Linked DNA regions of Methylosarcina fibrata AML-C10. The protein of the gene in region 1 interacts with the protein of each later gene in a pairwise test. Links are inferred from orthologs where the notes say so. Each region holds a gene or a part of one and is shown in the gene's direction. Other genes may lie near its edges.

Evidence for each region.
Region 2: the proteins of lpdA (region 1) and odhB interact in binary tests that used the Escherichia coli proteins (3 or more experiments, as listed by UniProt). The link is inferred for Methylosarcina fibrata AML-C10 from one-to-one orthologs.

The regions. Positions count from the first base shown.
Region 1 is NZ_KB889965.1:1,669,076-1,679,197, reverse strand. Bases 2,759-5,671 are described here. They hold lpdA (dihydrolipoyl dehydrogenase), read left to right. Parts: upstream 2,759-3,462; coding sequence 3,463-4,881; downstream 4,882-5,671. Other genes in these bases: A3OW_RS0108015 (glycosyltransferase), read left to right, coding at 4,897-5,671; aceF (dihydrolipoyllysine-residue acetyltransferase), read left to right, coding at 2,759-3,434. Outside these bases: aceE (pyruvate dehydrogenase (acetyl-transferring), homodimeric type), read left to right, coding at 1-2,121; more of aceF, read left to right, coding at 2,136-2,758; more of A3OW_RS0108015, read left to right, coding at 5,672-7,512; A3OW_RS0108010 (fumarate hydratase), read left to right, coding at 7,609-9,132; A3OW_RS0108005 (alanine/glycine:cation symporter family protein), read left to right, coding at 9,284-10,122. UniProt on the Escherichia coli protein: Lipoamide dehydrogenase is a component of the glycine cleavage system as well as of the alpha-ketoacid dehydrogenase complexes.
Region 2 is NZ_KB889965.1:3,142,223-3,152,341, reverse strand. The notes cover bases 3,125-6,034. They hold odhB (2-oxoglutarate dehydrogenase complex dihydrolipoyllysine-residue succinyltransferase), read left to right. Parts: upstream 3,125-3,921; coding sequence 3,922-5,148; downstream 5,149-6,034. Other genes in these bases: lpdA (dihydrolipoyl dehydrogenase), read left to right, coding at 5,152-6,034; A3OW_RS0114830 (2-oxoglutarate dehydrogenase E1 component), read left to right, coding at 3,125-3,920. Also shown: A3OW_RS27920 (DUF2914 domain-containing protein), read right to left, coding at 1-489; more of A3OW_RS0114830, read left to right, coding at 1,092-3,124; more of lpdA, read left to right, coding at 6,035-6,591; A3OW_RS0114815 (IS5 family transposase), read right to left, coding at 6,992-8,338; A3OW_RS0114810 (hypothetical protein), read left to right, coding at 8,560-9,981. UniProt on the Escherichia coli protein: E2 component of the 2-oxoglutarate dehydrogenase (OGDH) complex which catalyzes the second step in the conversion of 2-oxoglutarate to succinyl-CoA and CO(2).

The DNA.
Region 1 (10,122 bases):
CTGATGCCGAACTTCTGGCAATTTCCTACGGTTTCCATGGGGCTGGGTCCCATCATGGCGATTTATCAGGCCCGTTTCATGCGTTATTTGCAGGATCGCGGCCTGGCCGATACCTCGGAACGCAAAGTGTGGAGCTTCGTGGGCGACGGCGAAACCGACGAGCCCGAATCCCTGGGCGCCATCGGGTTGGCCGGACGGGAAAAGCTGGATAACCTGATCTTTGTCGTCAACTGCAATTTACAGCGGCTGGACGGACCGGTCCGGGGCAACGGCAAGATCATCCAGGAGCTGGAAAGCGAGTTCCGAGGCGCCGGCTGGAACGTCATCAAAGTGGTCTGGGGTCAGCGCTGGGACGCGCTGCTGGCAAGAGACACCGAAGGTTTGCTCGCGGCACGGATGATGGCCTGCGTCGACGGCGATTATCAGACGTTCAAGGCCAAGGACGGAGCCTACGTCAGAGAGCATTTTTTCAATACGCCCGAATTGAAGGCGATGGTCGCCGACTGGTCCGATCGCGACATCTGGGAATTGAACCGGGGCGGGCACGATCCTTCCAAGGTTTATGCTGCCTTCCATGCCGCGGTCAACCACAAGGGCCAGCCGACCGTCATTCTGGCGAAAACGATCAAAGGCTACGGCATGGGCGAATCCGGCCAGGCGCAAAACATCACCCATCAACAAAAGAAAATGAGCGAGAGCTCGCTCGGCCATTTCCGCGATCGCTACGATTTGCCCGTCACCGACGAGCAGATGCACGACCTGCCTTACATTAAATTTCCCGAAGACTCGAAGGAGTTCGCGTATATGATGCAGCGCCGCACCGAGTTGGGCGGACCGTTGCCGGCCAGACGGGCCAAGTCTTACGCGCTGGACGTGCCGGTGCTGAGCGATTTCAAAGCGTTGCTGGAAGCGAGCGGGGAAGGCCGCGAATTTTCCACGACCATGGCGTTCGTGCGCATGCTGAACATTCTGGTCAAAGACAAAAATATCGGGAAACGCATCGTGCCGATCGTTCCGGACGAGTCGCGGACCTTCGGCATGGAAGGCATGTTCAGACAGCTCGGCATCTGGTCCCAGGTAGGGCAGTTGTATACGCCCCAGGACGCCGATCAGTTGATGTTTTACAAGGAGGACAAGCACGGCCAGGTCCTTCAGGAAGGCATCAACGAAGCGGGCGGCCTGTGCGACTGGATCGCGGCCGGCACGTCCTATTCCACGCACAACGTGCCGATGATTCCATTTTTCATCTACTACTCGATGTTCGGATTTCAGCGCGTCGGCGATTTGATCTGGGCGGCGGCGGACCAGCGCACCCGAGGCTTCCTGATGGGGGGCACGGCCGGCCGGACCACGCTGAACGGCGAAGGACTGCAACATGAGGACGGCCACAGTCATTTAATGGCGGCAACCGTGCCCAATTGCGTTTCTTATGATCCGACTTATGCCTACGAGTTGGCCGTCATAATCCAGGACGGTTTACGCCGCATGTACGTCAATCAGGAAGACATCTTCTACTATATCACGATCATGAACGAAAATTACCCTCATCCGGCCATGCCGAAAGGCATCGAGCTGGATATTCTCAAGGGCATGTATTGTTTCCGTCAGGGCGGCAAAAAGAAAGGGCCGAAGGTACGCTTATTGGGTTCGGGCACGATCTTTCGTGAAGTCGAGTTTGCCGCGGAACTGCTTCGTGACGACTGGGGAGTGGATGCGGATTTATGGAGCTGCACCAGTTTCACCGAACTGGCCCGGGACGGTCAGTCCTGCCACCGCTGGAACCGTCTGCATCCGACCGAAACGGCACGCGTGCCTCACGTGACCCATTGTCTCGGTCAGGATCCGAGTCCGGTGATTGCGGCCACCGATTATTGCCGGGCTTTTGCCGAACAAATCCGCCCGTATATTGCCTCGCCTTACACGGTATTGGGCACCGACGGATTCGGTCGGTCCGATACCCGGAAGAACCTGAGGCGGTTTTTCGAAGTGGACCGCTACCACGTCACGGTTGCTGCCCTGAAGAGTCTGGCGGATTCAGGTCAATTCGATCCGGCCAAAGTGGAAGTGGCTATCGCCAAATACGGCATGAATGCCGATGTCAATGCGCCCTGGTTAGTATAAGCGGAAGGATACCCATGACTGATGTAATCGAAATCAAAGTTCCCGACGTCGGCAACGTGACCGATATCGACGTCGTCGAAGTGCTGATCAAGCCCGGCGATACGGTCGAATTGGAACAAACGGTGGCCACGCTCGAAACCGATAAGGCGAGCATGGATTTGCCGTCCAGCGCGGCGGGCACCGTTCAGCAGGTTTTCATCAAAAAAGGAGACAAGGTTTCGGAAGGAACGCTGATTGCGACGGTGCAGGCCGGCGCGGCGGCGCCTGCCGAAGCTAAAGCCGAAGCGCCCGAGCCCAAAGCGGCCGCCGAAGCCAAGCCGGCGGAACCTGCCAAAGTCGAAAAAGCGCCGGAGCCGGCACCGAAACCCGCTCCGGCGGCTCTTCCCGAACCGTTGCCCGAACCCGGTTCGGTCCGTCCGCCCCATGCTTCTCCTTCGGTCCGTCTTTTCGCGCGCGAGCTGGGCGTGGATGTTACCCGGCTCGGCGCCGGCAGCGGCCGTAAGGGACGTCTTTTAAAGGAAGACGTCAAGAATTTCGTCAAGAAGATCATGACCGAAGGCGTTGCCACCGGCGGTGCCGGAATTCCTCCGATTCCTCCGGTCGATTTTGCTCCGTTCGGCGAGACTGAAACGGTCAAGCTCAGCAAGATCAAGCGCCTGACCGGCCAGAATCTGAGCCGGGTCTGGCTCAACCTGCCGATGGTGACTTATCATGACGAGGCCGACATCACCGAGCTGGAAGCGTTCCGCAATCAGATCAACGCGGAAAAAAAGAACGGCGAAGTCAAGATTACCGGCTTGATGTTCATCATCAAGGCGCTGGTCGGTGCAATGCAGCAGTTTCCGAATTTCAATGCTTCGTTGTCCGGCGACGGCGAAAACCTGATCCTGAAGAAATATTGCAATATCGGCATTGCCGTCGATACGCCGAACGGACTGGTAGTGCCGGTGCTGCGCGACGCCGACAAGAAAACGATCAACCAGTTGGCGGCCGAATTGGCGGAAAAAAGTGAAAAAGCACGGCAAGGCAAGTTGATGCCGGCCGACATGCAGGGCGGCTGCATCAGCATTTCCAGCCTGGGCGGTATCGGCGGCACGGCCTTCACACCGATCGTCAATGCCCCCGAAGTGGCCATTCTCGGCGTCACCCGGGCGAAAATGCAGCCGGTCTGGAACGGCAAGGAATTCGTGCCGCGCCTGATGCTGCCGCTCGATCTGACTTACGATCATCGCGTGATCGACGGCGCCGAAGGCGCTCGTTTCATGGCCGCCATCAAAAATTATCTGGGCGATATTCGCCGCCTGTTACTTTGACTACAGGAAGCTATGGAGGCATCCGAAAATGAGTGATTCTGAATTAAACGCGGAAGTTTTGGTTTTAGGCGGCGGGCCGGGCGGATACAGCGCCGCGTTCCGCGCCGCCGATCTGGGCAAGCAGGTCACCCTGGTCGAGCGTTACCCGGTGCTGGGCGGCGTCTGCCTGAACGTCGGCTGCATTCCCTCGAAAGCGCTGTTGCATACGGCCCTGCTCATTCACGAGGCGGAGGAGTTCGAACAGCACGGGCTCAGTTTCGGCAAGCCCGCGCTCGATCTCGACAAGATCCGCGCCTGGAAGGAGAACATCAGCAAGACGCTGAACGGCGGTCTGGCGGGGCTTGCCAAGCAGCGTAAGGTCAACGTGATCCAGGGAGTCGGCCGGTTCAGTTCGGACCATACGCTGGCTGTGGAAACGGCGGACGGCGTCAAGACGGTCCGCTTCGAGCAGGCCATTATCGCCGCAGGTTCGCATCCGGCCAGGATACCCAATTTTCCGAACGACGATCCCCGCTTGATGGATTCAACGGACGCGCTGGAAATTCGAAGCATCCCGAAAAAAATGCTGATCGTCGGCGGCGGCATCATCGGCCTGGAAATGGCCACCGTCTATCACGCCTACGGTTCGGAAATCAGCGTGGTGGAATGGATGGATCAAATCATTCCCGGCTGCGACAAGGATCTGGTGACGCCGTTGTTCCGGCGCATCAAGAAGCAATACAAGAACGTCTGGCTGGAAACCAAGGTGGCTTCGATCGAGGCCAATGAAGACGGCCTCAAGGTTTTCTTCGAAGGCAAGGAGGCACCGGAATCGGAGCTGTTCGATGCCGTCCTGGTGGCGGTCGGCCGCCGGCCCAACGGCAAGCTGATCGATGCCGAAAAAGCGGGCGTCCAGGTCAACGAACAGGGCTTTATTCCGGTCGACAAGCAGCAGCGGACCAACGTGCCGCATATTTTCGCGATCGGCGACATCGTCGGCAATCCGATGCTGGCGCATAAAGCCGTGCATGAAGGCAAGGTGGCCGCGGAAGTGGCGGCCGGGCACAAAGCCGCTTTCGACGCCCTGACGATTCCGGCGGTGGCTTATACCGATCCGGAAGTGGCCTGGATGGGCCTGACCGAAAACCAGGCGAAAGAGCAGGGCATTGAATACGACAAAGCTACCTTCCCGTGGGCGGCCAGCGGGCGATCGCTGAGCCTGGGCCGCAAGGAAGGATTGACTAAAATCCTGTGCGACAAGGAATCCGGCCGCATTCTGGGTGCCGGCATGGTCGGGCCCAATGCCGGGGAGTTGATTTCCGAAGCGGTGCTGGCGCTGGAAATGGGCGCCGACGCCGAAGACATCGGCCTGACCGTTCATCCCCATCCGGTGCTTTCCGAGACGTTCGCGTTCGCGGCCGAAATGATTACCGGAACGATTACCGATCTTTATGTTAAAAAAACATAAGTTCCAATAACTTCGATGAAAAGAATATTATCCATATTATTTACGATTGCCCTGCTCGTTTTTGTCAATTTCAGCATATGGAGCTACATCAATAACCCTCTGCAATTGAAGTCCTGGACGAAAACGACGATGGGGGTGACTTTCGACCCCAGGCGGAAGGAATACACCCAGGAAAACAATTTGTTTCCGACCGAAGCTCAAATCGACGAAGATCTGGCGCTGCTCGAAAACAAAGTCCATGCGGTTCGAACGTACAGCATGCTCAAAGGCCTGCACAAGGTGCCCGAGCTGGCGGCCAAGCACGGCTTGAATACCACCATCGGCGCCTGGATCGACGGCAACCTGGAAAAAAACCGTCAGGAAATCGAAGCCCTGCTGCAAGCCAGCAATCAAAACAATCCGAAAATCGTCCGGGTCATGGTTGGCAACGAAGTGCTGTTCCGCGACGACATTCCGAAAGAGCAATTGATCGAATACATCCGCGAGGTGAAAAAACGCACCTGGCGGCCGGTCAGTACGTCGGAAACCTTCGACATCTGGTTGAAAAATCCTGATCTGGTCAAGGAAGTCGATTTTATCGGCGCCCATATTCTGCCTTACTGGAACGGCATTGCTGCGGAAGATGCGGTCGATTTCGTCTTCGAGAAATACTACGAATTGCAAAAGGCCTATCCGAACAAGCCGATCGTGATTACCGAAGTCGGCTGGCCTTCGGACGGCCAACCCTATAAACATGCGACTGCGTCCCGCACCAATCAGGCCCGGTTTTTGCGCGAGTTCCTGAACCGGGCGGCCGATGAGCATCTGGCTTATTACATCGTGGAGGCGTTCGACCAGCCGTGGAAAATGGCGATCGAAGGTTCGGCCGGCGCCTACTGGGGGATATTCAATGCCGACCGGCAGCCGAAATACCCGATGGAAGGCGCGGTGCTGGCGCTGCCCGGCTGGAAACACTGGGCGGTAGGCGCGGCGGGTTTCAGCGTGGTGTTGATGGGACTGTTCCTGTTCACCCGTCGGACCCTCAAGTTACCCGGCATGCTGTTTTTCGGGCTGATCGCCAACCTGGCCGCCTCGACGATTTTCTGGACGGTATCGATCGGTGCCCAGCAATATCAGACCAATCTGACGATACTTTTCTGGGTGCTGCTGGTCCTGATGCAGATCATCGCGGTCTTCATCCTGTTGATCGAAGCGCTGGAGATCGCCGAAGTCGTCTGGCATCGACAGACGGCCCGCACCTTCAAGCCGCTGACGCCGGGCCCCGATTTCAAATACCCGAAGGTGTCCCTGCACTTGCCGATTCACAACGAGCCGCCGATGATGGTCCGGAAAACGCTGGAAGCGCTCGCCAAGGTGGATTATCCGAATCTGGAAGTGCTGGTCATGGACAACAATACCAAGGATCCGGCCGTTTGGGAACCGGTCAAGGCCGATTGCGAGCGATTGGGGCCGATGTTCCGGTTCTTCCATCTGGAAAACTGGCCCGGATTCAAGGCCGGCGCCATCAATCACGCGCTCGAGCAAACCGCGCCCGATGCCGAAATCATCGCGATCATCGACAGCGATTATGTCCTGTCGCCGGACTGGCTGAAGAGCATGGTGCCTTATTTCGACAACGAAAACGTCGGTTTTGTGCAGTCGCCCCAGGATTACCGGGATCTGCACGTCAGCACCTTTAAATCGAACTGTTATTGGGAATACGCGGGATTCTTCAATATCGGCATGGTGCAACGCAACGAATACAATGCGATTATTCAGCACGGCACGATGACCATGATCAGAAAGTCGGCCTTGCTGGAGGTCGGCAAGTGGTCCGAATGGTGCATCTGCGAGGACAGCGAGCTGGGCTTGCGCCTCTACGAAGCCGGCTACGATTCGGTTTACTGCAAGGAATCGTTCGGCCGCGGCCTGATGCCGGATACGATGTCCGGTTACATGACTCAGCGCTTCCGCTGGGTTTACGGCGCGATGCAAATCATCAAGGCGCACTGGCGCAGTTTCCTGCCGACCAAGAAATCGCCGCTGACTTCGGCGCAGCGTTATTATTTCATCGCCGGCTGGCTGCCCTGGTTTTCGGACGCGCTGGCCTTGGTGTTCACCTGCGCCAGCCTGATTCTGACCGGTTTGATCTTCCTCGATCCGATCCATAGCGAGATTCCGGTGAACGCCTTCCTGCTGCCGACGATCGGCTTGTTTACTTTTAAAGTCCTGCGCAGCTTGTGGCTTTATCAGGTCCGCGTTCCGTGCTCGGTCTGGCAGTCTCTGGGCGCCTCGCTGTCGGGGCTGGCGCTGACTCATACCGTTGCGCGCGGCGTATGGCAGGGCATGTTCGTTCCCGGCAAGCCTTTCATGCGCACACCGAAATACGAAAAGCTCGGGCTTCTTTTTACCGGCCTGATGACCATCCGGCAGGAAATCTTCTTGCTGACCCTGTTGGCGCTGGGCATCTGGGGCATGGGCTCGCTCGAGCATTTCGACAATCTGAGCGGCAAATTATGGATGGCGGTGTTGTCGGTGCAATCCGTTCCGTATGTCGCCGCGCTGATAACGATGCTGATCAGCATTGCGCCCAGCTATTTCTCCAAATCCTCCGCTTCTTTCGAAGAACTGGATGAAACCGAGTTTCAGTAAACCGGCTCGACATTCTGCATCCACTCGGCGGCGCACCGATGACGGCGCCGCCGGCCGTTCCCAACTTCCCGATACCGCCGCGAGAGCGGACCGATCATGAGCGTAATCAGACAAGACGATTTCATCCAGAGCGTCGCCGACTCTTTGCAGTATATCTCCTATTATCATCCGCCCGATTTCATCAACGCCTTAAACGAAGCCTACCGAAAAGAACAAAGCCCGGCCGCCAGGGATGCGATGGCGCAAATTCTGATCAACTCCAGGATGTGCGCCGAAGGGCGTCGTCCGATATGCCAGGATACCGGCATCGTTACCGTGTTTTTGAAAATCGGCATGGACGTCCGCTGGGAGGCGGAGCTGTCGGTCACCGACATGGTGAACGAAGGCGTCAGGCGTGCCTATCGGCATCCGGACAACGTGCTCAGAGCTTCCGTTCTGAAGGATTCGGCCGGCCTGCGCATTAATACCGGGGACAATACGCCGGCCGTGGTGCACATGGAAACGGTCCTGGGCGACAAGGTGGAAGTGAATGTCGCGGCCAAAGGCGGAGGTTCCGAAGCCAAAGCGAAATTTGCCATGCTGAACCCGTCGGACAGCATCGTCGACTGGGTATTAAACACGGTTCCGGCGATGGGAGCCGGCTGGTGTCCGCCCGGCATCCTGGGGCTCGGCATCGGCGGCACCGCCGAAAAAGCGATGCTGCTGGCGAAGCAGGCTTGCATGGAAACCATCGACATCCAGGAGCTGATCGCCCGAGGATCCGCCAGCCGGCTTGAGGAACTGCGCCTGGAACTCTACGAGAAGGTGAATGCGCTGGGCATCGGCGCGCAGGGACTGGGCGGGCTGACCACCGTGCTGGACATTAAAATCAGGGATTATCCGACGCATGCGGCCAACAAACCGGTCGCGATGATTCCGAATTGCGCGGCCACCCGCCATGCGCATTTTGTGTTGGACGGTTCGGGGCCTGCCGAGCTCAAGCCGCCCCGTCTGGAAGATTGGCCCCTGATCACACGGGAAGCCGGCGCAGGTTCCCGCCGGGTCCATCTGGATACGCTGACCCTGAGCGAGGTGGCCGCCTGGAAGCCGGGCGAGACCCTGCTGCTGAGCGGGACCTTGCTGACCGGGCGGGACGCGGCGCACAAACGCATGGTCGAACTGTTCGAACAAGGCCAGCCTTTGCCGGAAGGGGTCGACTTTACCAATAAATTCATCTATTACGTAGGGCCGGTCGATCCGGTTCGGGATGAAGTCGTAGGGCCTGCCGGTCCGACCACGGCAACTCGCATGGACAAGTTTACCGACGCCATGCTGGCCCACACCGGCTTGCTGGGCATGATCGGCAAGGCCGAGCGGGGGCCTTCGGCCATTGCGGCGATCAAGGCCCATCGGGCCGTTTATCTGATCGCGGTAGGCGGCGCCGCTTATCTGGTGTCGAAAGCGATACGTCAATCCCGTGTTGTGGCCTTCGAAGACCTCGGCATGGAAGCGATTCATGAATTTGTCGTCGAAGACATGCCGGTGACGGTGGCGGTTGACAGCCGGGGCGAGTCGATTCATCAGTCGGCGCCCAAAATCTGGCAGCAAAGAATCGGCAAGATTCCCGTTCTTGAAAAATAATCACCGACATTTTGGCGGCAGACCAGGCGGAGGCGGCGTTCAACCTTCGGAAGGCTAGGGTTCAACGAGCTCGGCCGGTGATGGCTCATGAATTGAATCACGTCCGTTCCTGCCGTTTTAAACAATCAATTCAAGTCATGGAGATAATGCAATGAACGCCATCGAATCGGCGATAGCCACGGTATCGGGTTGGGTGTGGGGACCGCCGATGCTGATCCTGCTGGTAGGGACGGGACTGTATCTGACCGTTTTGCTGAAAGGCTTGCAGTTCCGGGCGCTGCCTTTGGCGTTCCGTCTGATTTTTCTTAAAGAACACTGCCGCGACGGCGACATCAGCCATTTTGCCGCCTTAATGACCGCCTTGGCGGCCACCGTCGGCATCGGCAACATCGTCGGCGTTGCGACCGCGATCAGTCTGGGCGGGCCGGGGGCGGTCTTCTGGATGTGGATGACCGGTCTGGTCGGGATGGTGACCAAGTATTCGGAAGCGGTGCTGGCGGTCAAGTACCGGGAAAGGGGAGAGTACGGCATGCGCGGCGGTCCGATGTATTATCTGGCCAAGGGCGTGGGACTGCCCTGGCTGGGTGGCCTGTTCGCGGTATTTACCGCGCTGGCGACGTTCGGCATCGGCAACATGACCCAGGCCAATTCCACCGCGAAAATACTGGAAACTTCCTTTCACGTCGAGCCGTGGGTGACCGGCGTCATTCTGATGCTGTTGACCGCGCTGGTGATTTTGGGCGGCATCCGCTCTATCGGTAAATTCACGTCGTTTCTGGTGCCGTTCATGATCGTCGGCTATGTCGGCTCGTCGCTGACGGTGCTGGCGCTGAACGCGGCCGAGATTCCCGAGGCTTTGGCGCTGATTTTCCAGCATGCGTTTGCGCCGACTGCCGCCACCGGCGGCTTTGCCGGAGCGACCATGGCGTCGGCCATGCGTTACGGAGTGGCGCGCGGGGTTTTTTCCAACGAATCGGGACTGGGTTCTGC
Region 2 (10,119 bases), 1.5 Mb from region 1 along the record:
GAGCAAGCGACCTTTCGTATCAACCGTTCTAACCAGCCAGACCCCAGCGGACCCGGCATTGAATAGCTTGCGGCTGGCGGCCCGCCATCGGTTGGAAGCGATGTTGAATCTTTGCCTGTAAGTGACTTTGCCCTTGCTTAGCCACTCATGATAAACCGCTTTATTATTCATTCCTTTGAGCTCCGTAAAATAATTGATCCATACGGCTTTGGTCTTGCCGATTTTAACTGTGGAGTTGACTATATGGACCGGCTCCTTGTTAACGATTTTATGCGCCAGAAAAGATCTTGCGACCCGTTCCTGGCTGCGTTTTTTAGGTATCGTCGATGGCTTTTTTTCAGATACTGCGGAGGCGGTTGCCGCCGTTTTCTGAACGGCTTTTTCCCCGACTGCTGCCGTTTCCGCCGGGGTAGATTTTTTGCCTGCTTCGGGTGGATTGATTGGTAATGGCGGACTTGATGGCCTATCATTAGGAACGGAATCGCTCAAGGATCTTTCCTCGGTCCCGGCCGCTTTTGCCTGTTCGGGAGCGGCCTCTTGCTTGATTTCCGGGTCGGGTTGATTTTCGGAGAGCGATGAAGGCATGTCCACACTGTCATCGTCCGAAACCGTAAAGTAAAGAACCAGCGAAAGAAGAAGGACAATGACGGCAAAGGCCGATACTATCCGCTTGACATTCCATTCTGTTATTATTTCGGGAGAGGAAGGGGTATCTTGAGTCTGGCCTTCGGACGAGGGGTATTTTACTTTGATTACAATTTGTTTTTTGTTCGCCATTTTGTAATAAATCCTATTCTTAGGTGAAACGTTGTGACCGCGTTTGCTGTCGGAATACTTCTTGTTCTAAGGAAAACGCCGTACTCACTTATCCTGGTGAGTCAACGATCTCCTGTCGGTAAATCCGGCTTGCCGAGATTAAGCAAAAATCAATACCTTATAATAACAGATTACGGCAGTGCCCCACTGAAATGAAAGAACCCGCCGGGCCGGCCGGCGATTCCATTGGGAGATAATGCGTTATAGCTTGGTAATATATCACTTAGAAAGTAATATAAAGCCAAAATACTTGCAGATTTTTTGGGACGTCGATTATGAGTGACCTGCTTAAGCTTTTTCAAGACTCTTCCTCTTTATACGGCAGCAATGCCTGGTTCGTCGAAAACCTGTACGAACGGTTTCTGCAGGATCCCGAATCCGTCGAGCCCAGTTGGCAAAAAAAATTCCTGGAAATTCATAACGGCGCCACTTACGAAACTCCCCACAGTCCCATCGTGGAACGATTCGCGCAGCTCGCGGTTAAATCCCAAGGCAGGCTCGCCCAATTGCAGGGATTTACCGAAGAAAGCGTAAAAAAACAGGCAGCGGTCGCCAGGCTCATCAATCAGTACCGTGTCCGGGGTCATCAAATTGCCCATAACAATCCGCTGGGCAGCACCATTCCCGCCCAGCCCGACATGGATCCGGCCTTTTACGGATTGTCGGAACCGGATATGGATACGTTGTTCGACACCGGCATGCTCTTTGGCGAAGACCGGCTGCCTTTACGCGACATTATTGCCCGGTTAAAAGAAATCTATTGCGGCAGTATCGGTTCCGAATACATGCACATCGTCGATACGCACATCCGGCGCTGGCTGATCAATCGCATGGAAAACAACCGGGCTCAACTCAATCTGGATCCCGAAAAAAAACGCAGCCTATTAAAACTGCTGACCGCTGCGGAAGGCATCGAAGTGCACTTGCACAACCGGTTTGTCGGACAAAAACGCTTTTCCCTGGAAGGCGGAGATTCCCTGATTCCCATCCTGGACGAGATCGTTCTCGGCGGAGGAGACAAGGGAGTCAATGAAATCGTCATCGGCATGGCGCATCGGGGCCGCCTGAACGTGCTGGTCAACATATTGGGCAAAAGCCCGGCGACACTGTTCGACGAGTTTGCCGGCACTTCGCTGCTGTCGCCCGGCGTCAGCTCCGGCGACGTGAAATATCACATGGGCTTCTCTTCCGACGTGGCTACGCCGGGAGGGCCGGTTCATCTTACCCTGGCGTTCAATCCTTCCCATCTGGAAATCATCAATCCGGTAGTGGAAGGCTCGGTAAAAGCGCGTCAGGACCGGGCCGGAAAGAACGGCATCAATACGGTCATCCCGGTATTAATCCACGGCGACGCCGCTTTTTCCGGACAAGGCGTCGTCATGGAAACGTTGAACATGTCGCAAACTCGTGCGTTCACTACCGGCGGCACGATCCACATCGTCATCAACAACCAGATCGGCTTTACCACCAGCAATCCTCTGGACGCGCGTTCCACGCTGTATTGCACCGACATCGCCAGCATGATTCAAGCGCCCGTCTTTCACGTCAACGGCGACGATCCGGAAGCGGTCATCTTCGTCACCAAGCTGGCGCTCGACTACCGGATGAATTTCAACAAGGACGTGGTTATCGATCTGATCTGCTACCGCCGGCTCGGCCATAATGAAGCGGACGAGCCGGCCGCCACCCAGCCTATCATGTATAAAAAAATCCGCAAGCTCAAGACGACGCGGAAATTATATGCGGAAAAGCTGATCGAAGAAGGCGTCGTTACCGCCGAAGAAGCGGCCGCCATGGAGCAAGACTACCAGAAATTGTTGGAGGCCGGGGAAGTCGTCTCCAGGCCGATGGCGACCGACGCCCATTATTCCTATACTCATCAATGGAACCAATTTCACGGCAGATCCTGGGATATTTCCTGCAAGACCGCCGTATCCCTGGACCGGATCCGTTTTTGCAACGACCGCATGCAGCGCTTGCCGCCCGGTTTCGAGCTGCATCCGAGAGTGGCCAAGGTCATGGACAATCGCCGGAAAATGGCGGCGGGGGCTTTGCCCTTGGATTGGGGATTTGCCGAAAACATGGCTTATGCCACCTTGCTGATGGAGCAATACCAAGTCCGGCTGACCGGGCAGGACGTAGGGCGCGGCACTTTCGTGCACCGCCATGGCATTCTGCACAACCAGATCGACAACAGAACGTATATACCGCTCACCCATCTGGATAAAGACCAGGGACGCATGCAGATTTACGACTCTCTGCTGTCGGAAGCGGGCGTGCTGGGTTTCGAATACGGCTACAGCACCACAATGCCCAATACCCTGGTGATCTGGGAAGCGCAGTTCGGCGATTTCGCCAACGGCGCTCAGGTGGTGATCGACCAGTTCATCAGCTCCGGAGAGACCAAATGGGGGCGGCTATGCGGCTTGGTCATGCTGCTGCCGCACGGTTTCGAAGGGCAGGGTCCCGAACATTCCTCCGCCCGCCTGGAGCGCTATCTGCAACTGTGCGCGGAACATAACATGCAGGTATGCTGCCCGACGACGCCGGCCCAGATTTTCCATTTGCTGCGCCGCCAGTTGCTCAGACCCTACCGAAAACCTCTGATTGTGATGAGCCCCAAAAGCTTGCTGCGTCACAAGCTGGCGGTTTCGACCCTGGAAGATCTGACGGCCGGCCAGTTCCAGCCCGTCATCGGGGAGCAGGACGAGATCAATCCTGCGGAAGTGACCCGATTGGTTTTCTGTGCCGGCAAAGTCTACTACGATCTTCTGGAGGCGCGCCGCCAGGACAATCTTCGGCATGTCGCGATCGCCCGCATTGAACAGCTCTACCCGTTCCCGACGGAATTGTTCAGGGCGGAAATAGCGCGCTATCCGAAACTGGAAGAGTTCGTCTGGTGCCAGGAGGAGCCTAAGAATCAAGGCGCCTGGTATCAGTCCAATCATCATTTCATCGACAATCTGGCGCCTCATAACATCAAAGTGAACTACAGCGGGCGCGAGGCTTCCGCGGCGCCTGCGGTAGGCAACTTCCACGTCCACCTCGAACAACAAAAAGCGGTTGTTGAATCGGCTTTATACGGCAAATTTTCAGGAAAATAACATGAACACTGAAGTCTTAGTCCCCACTCTCCCCGAATCCGTTGCTGACGCCACTCTCGTTGCCTGGCATAAGAAGGCAGGCGACAGGGTGACTAAAAACGAGAATCTGGTCGATCTTGAAACCGATAAGGTGGTGCTCGAGGTGCCCGCTCCGGAATCGGGCGTGCTCACCGAGATCCGGAAGGAGAACGGCTCGATCGTTACCGGGGGCGAATTACTGGCTTTAATAGATACTCAGGCCACGGCAGAGCCGTCCAAAGAAGGCAGTAAACCGGCCGAAGCCCAAGCGTCCGAGAGCAAGGAATCGGACCGGCCTTTGAGTCCCTCGGTACGGCGTCTCGTTCACGAAAAAACCATCGATCCGTCGTTGATCACCGGCACCGGAAAAAGCGGACGCATTACCAAGACCGACGTGTTGGACCATCTCAAGAAACAGGCTGCTCCTCCCGACGAAAACAAGGCTCAGGAGGCTGAAGCCCGGCAGCCGCCGTCCGCTCCGGGCGAGCCCGCAGGACACCCGTCAAACCTTCGGCCCGAGCAGCGCGTGGCGATGACGAGACTTCGGGCGAAAGTCGCAGAACGCCTGCTCCAGGCCCAGCAGAACGCGGCCATGCTGACCACTTTCAACGAAGTCAACATGCAAAGCGTCATCGATTTGCGCAATCAGTATAAAAACCGGTTCGAACAGAAACATAACGTGAAGTTGGGTTTCATGTCCTTTTTTGTCAAAGCCTCGATCGAAGCATTGAAGCGTTTCCCGGCGATCAATGCCTCCATCGACGGCAACGACATCATCTATCACGGTTACTACGACATAGGCATCGCCGTCAGTACGCCGCGCGGGCTGATCGTGCCGGTATTGCACGACGCGGATCAACTGGATTTTGCCGGCATTGAAAAAAGCATCTCCGATTTCGGCGAGAAAGCCCGTTCCGGAACCTTGAGCTACGAAGATCTCCAGGGCGGAACGTTTACCATTACCAACGGCGGCGTATTCGGATCGATGCTGTCGACCCCGATACTGAATCCGCCGCAGTGCGCCATTTTGGGAATGCATGCGATCAAGGAACGGCCCGTGGTGGAAAACGGCCAGATCGTGATCCGGCCGATCATGTATCTGGCCTTGTCCTACGATCATCGGCTGGTCGATGGACGGGAAGCCGTGCAGTTTTTAGTGACCATTAAAGAATGCCTGGAAGCGCCTGCTCACCTACTTCTTAACATCTAACTCATGCCGAAAAAACAGAAACATTACGACGTCATCGTAATTGGAGCGGGTCCCGCCGGTTACATCAGCGCCATCCGTTCCGCCCAGCTTGGGTTGAAAACGGCCTGCATCGATAACTGGAGAAATAAACAGGGCCGGCTCAATCTGGGCGGTTCTTATCTCAACGCCGGCTGCGTGGCTTCAATGGCCTTGCTCGAATCGGCGAAGCTTTATCATGCGTTTATCCATAACGGCGCCGAGCACGGCATCGTCGCCGATACCGTGGATCTGGACGTCGGCCAGATGATTCGCCGGAAAGACGCCATCATCGATGACATCAACAGCAAAATTGTCAATCTGTTCAAACATCACAAGATCGACACGATTCATGCGCGGGCCAAACTACAGGCGGCAAAGCAGGTAGCGGTTTTTCCGGTGGACCAGGCCGAGCCTTATCTGCTGAAAGCCGAGTTCATCATTCTGGCGGCGGGATCTTCTCCCATTGAGCTGCCTTGCGCCGCCATCGACAACGACTCTATCATCGATACCGGCGCCGCTTTGAATCTCGAAGAAGTGCCCAGGCGTCTGGCGATCATCGGGGCCGGCATCAAAGGCCTTGAAATCGCCGGCATATGGAATCGATTGGGCTCTGAAACGGTATTGCTCGAAGCGCAGGAAACGTTTTTATCGTTGCCGGACCAGCAGATTTCGCGGGAAGCCTATCGGTTATTTACCGAGCAAGGTCTGGAGCTGCGGCTTGGCGCGCGGGTCATTTCGGCGAAGAAAAGCAATAAAAAGGTTGTCATAGAATACCAGGATCACGAAGGTACGCACGTGTTGCGCGTGGACAAGCTGATCGTCGCCACCGGCAGGAAACCCAACTCCGAAAATCTGGCGGCGCCCGAGGCCAATTTGCTGCTCGATGAATCGGGTTATGTGCACGTCGACGAAAACTGTCGAACCAATCTGCCCGGCGTTTATGCCATCGGCGATTTGACTTTGCTCGGACCGATGCTGGCTCATAAAGGCATCGAAGAAGGCGTGTTCGTTGCCGAACAAATTGCCGGGATTCACTCGCCGATCAATTACGACCTGCTGCCCAGCGTCGTTTATACCGATCCGGAAATCGCCTGGGTCGGCCAAACCGAGCAAACGTTAAGAGCGCTGGGCGAGCCGATCAAAGTCGGAGTTTTTCCGTTTCATGCCTCTTCCAGAGCCTTGGCCATGGGTAAGAGTGAGGGGCTGGTCAAAATTATCGCGCACCGGGACTCGGACAAGATACTGGGCGTGCATATCATTGGCGAACGCGCTTCCGAACTGATTGCCGAAGCCGTGTTGGCGATGGAATTTTCCGCCAGCAGCGAGGACTTGGCCCGAACCATTCATGCCCATCCCACGCTCTCCGAAAGTCTCTATGAGGCCGCGCTGGCGCTCAAGAAAAAAACCCTGCATTTACCCCGCTGAACCGATATTTCCGACATTTTCCTTTCGCATGAGGCCGTTGCCGAATGCACCGGGCGACGTTCCGCGCCAAAATCTTCAGGCGGTTTTCGCCCGGCCCGCAAGGCAAGCGGACATCGCCTGTCGTCTCCCAAAGAAAATTAAGCCGGTACTTGAATTAAAACACGTCACCGGATCGTCTGCCGCAGAGAGCGGTGGGTTCGATTCGGCTGATCGCCGATTTTCGCTGCATCGGAAGGTTAAAATATTTTCATATCGCGTATAAGGGGGAATGAGTTCGTCTCTACCGCGGTAATCCGGACATATAAACTGAAAATGCTCTAGAAAGAGAAAAGTCGGAACGGATGTCTCACAGATAGATAGTCGTCCCTGAAAAAGTCATTTTTTTGAAAAAAACAGCTCATTAGGAAACATAAACAGATTCCTGAACCGTTTTATTTTGTAAAAACCGGCAGATGGCTTCCCCGATTTCCGGCCAAAAAATCCTCAACCGCCTGAGGATTAAACGCATGTTGTGTCCAGCGGCGCAGAGAACGGCATTCATGGCATCACCGAGTTGGCCTTTCAGGTAATTTCTGCTCAGCAAGCCATCGTTCTTCATGTGTCCAATCACCGGCTCGATGGCATTGCGCCGTTTTAACGCGGTTTTCAACCGTCGGGTATGGACTCCCCGTTTTTGCCTTGACTTGTACAGGGTGACACCGGGTATTTCTCGCCCCCGATAGCCCAAATCCACAAAAGCTTCTTTGGCTCGGGTACCGCTCAGGATTTCAGCTTGTTCCAGGCAGGAGTACAAGGTATCGCCGTCATAAGGATTGCCGGGAAAGCTCCTGGCGCCCAGCACGAAATTACTTTTATTGGTCACCGTGATGCCGACTTTGACGCCGAACTCGTATTTTTTGTGTGCTTTCCCTTTACTGATGCATTCCACTTCCGGTGCATGAAAGCTGTAGAGTTTGTTTTTGTCGGTGTGTTTCTGATTCAGTATCCGCTGGGTTTTGGCCAGGGCGTCCTGAAGCCCCCTTTGCGCGGCCAGCTCCTGTTGCGGCAGTTGCCGCAGGATATCCCGATAAACACGACCGACCAGGGTTTTCAGTTGCTTCAGGGCTTTTTGCTTACGCTTCATTTGCTTGGCATGATGATAACGATGCGATTGCACTAACAGCAGCGGTGCCTTTTTATTGTAGTTCTGTCGCAGGGGCAGCCCGTGTTGTCCAGCCAGCTTGACCAGCTCCCGACGGCATTTTTCGTACAACTTGCCGTCCGTCGGAAAGCCAACCGCTTTTTCCTGAACGGTAGTATCGACGGTGACCGATTGAAAATCTCGTTTCTTCACGGTCCGGGTAGCGACGCCCGCCTCGATCGTCAATAACAACAGCCACTCACAGCCGGCTTCACCGATCCGTTGCCGCCATTTCGTCAGCGAGGTCGGATGACAGGGAACCTCATGCTGAAAAAAGGTTTCGCCACAAAAGTACTGCCAATAACCGTTTTCAACCCAGCGTTTAACGACCGCTTCATCCGATAAACCTTCCGCATGTTTCAGATAATGCAATCCGGCGATCAAACGGGTCGACAACGCCGGGGCGCCTTGTTCTGCTTCAAAAAACGGGCCGAATTCTTCGTCCAGCCGAGCCCAGTCTATTTTGCTGGCCAATCGATAAAGTTCATGTTTCGGGTTCAAAAACTCGTCCAGGCGAGTTTTGAAAAGGTCATTTTGCACAACTTCCTGAGGACGTTTGGGCTTCATTTTTCGGTGAAAATTTGCAAGAAAATAAAACCCATTTTAACATTTTCTTGCAATTTTTGACCTCATAAATATCCATTTATATGATATTAATCAATTTCTTATGAATTAATCAGGGACGACTAGATAGTAATCTCTATCTAAACAAGAATCATTTGCAACAATAAAAATATTAAGACTATAATAAAAATAAATTATTCTTAATAAATGGGGGACTTAAGCAAATGAACAGCAATAAAAAGCTGCTGAAAAGCAGCATCCTGCCGGCGCTGATGGCCGTGGCGAGCTCGGCCGGTGCGTTGGAAAAACCGCAGACGATGGAAGAGATGTGGAAAATTATCGAAGCGCAGCAAAAGCAGATCGATGAGATGAAGGCGGCCATGACCGCGGCGCAAAGTCAGCAAGCGGCGGCTCCTCAAAGCAATGTCAAAACGCTGGAGCGCAAGACCGACGTATTGAGCCAGGAAGTGGAAAAACTGCGCACCAATCTGGTCATTCCCGAGGAACCCAAATACAAAAGCGCTTATGGCTTGGGTCCTGCGGCCTCCAAGGTCTATCAGGTCGGCAAGGGATTGTCGATCGGCGGCTACGGCGAGGCCAATTATCAGGCGATCGTCGGCAATGAACAGCCTATGTCCATCGATAACGAAAAAAATGGCAAGAAGGATAATGCCGATCTTGAGCGTATGGTCATGTATCTGGGCTATAAATTTAACGACCACATTCTCTTTAACAGTGAAATCGAGTACGAGCATGGCACTACGGGCGAAGGCAGTGAGGAAAAAGGCGAGGTTTCGGTCGAGTTTGCGGCGCTGGATTTCTTCATTCACAGGATGGCCAACGTCCGCGCGGGTATGGTGCTGCTGCCGATGGGCTTCATCAACCAGATTCATGAACCACCGTTCTTTTTCGGCAATAATCGCCCCGAAGTCGAGCGCCAAATCATTCCAAGCACCTGGAGAGAAATCGGCGTCGGCATGTTTGGCGAGTTGGCGCCTAACCTGACTTATACCACTTACGTGGTCAACGGTCTCAATGCGGAAGGTTTTGAATCCAGTGGTATCCGCGAAGGCCGGCAAGGCGGAAGCCAAGCGAAGGCCGAAGATTTGGCGTTCGTCGGTCGTATGGACTATGCCCCTGACTGGGTGCCGGGACTTTCGTTCGGCGGTTCGGCCTATCTCGGTAATTCCGGTCAGAATCAGTTGTATGCCGGGCAGCAGGTTGACGTGTTTACTCAGCTCTACGAGGGACATGTGCAATGGAAATACCGAGGGCTGGAATTCAGGGCGCTGGGTTCATGGGGTCATATAGGCGATGCCGGTGTGTTGAGCGAAGCCAAGCAAGAGACGATCGGCAGCAGCAACTATGGCTGGTATACCGAAGTCGGTTACGACGTTCTGCCTTTGATGTTCGAGGATACGGCCCAATATCTTGCGCCGTTCTTCCGCTATGAACAATTTGACACAATCGCGACCGCTCCTACGGGATGGTCCGACGATAGCTCGATGGAGCGGTGGATATATCAGTTCGGCTTGCAGTATAAGCCGATCCCGAACGTCGTCATCAAGGCCGATTATCGCAACTTTACGTCGAAAGCGGGCGATCTGCCGGACGATTTCAACCTGGGCCTGGGCTTTATTTTCTAGCCTGAGGATGCGGTCATCTATAGTATGATATAGCCGAGCGGTCATATAGCGCGGGCGACGGAAACCGGGTAGAAGCCGCCGCCCGATTTTTTCCACCGGATTTCTCGCCGTGCACGGGATTCTGCCGGAGGCGAAAGC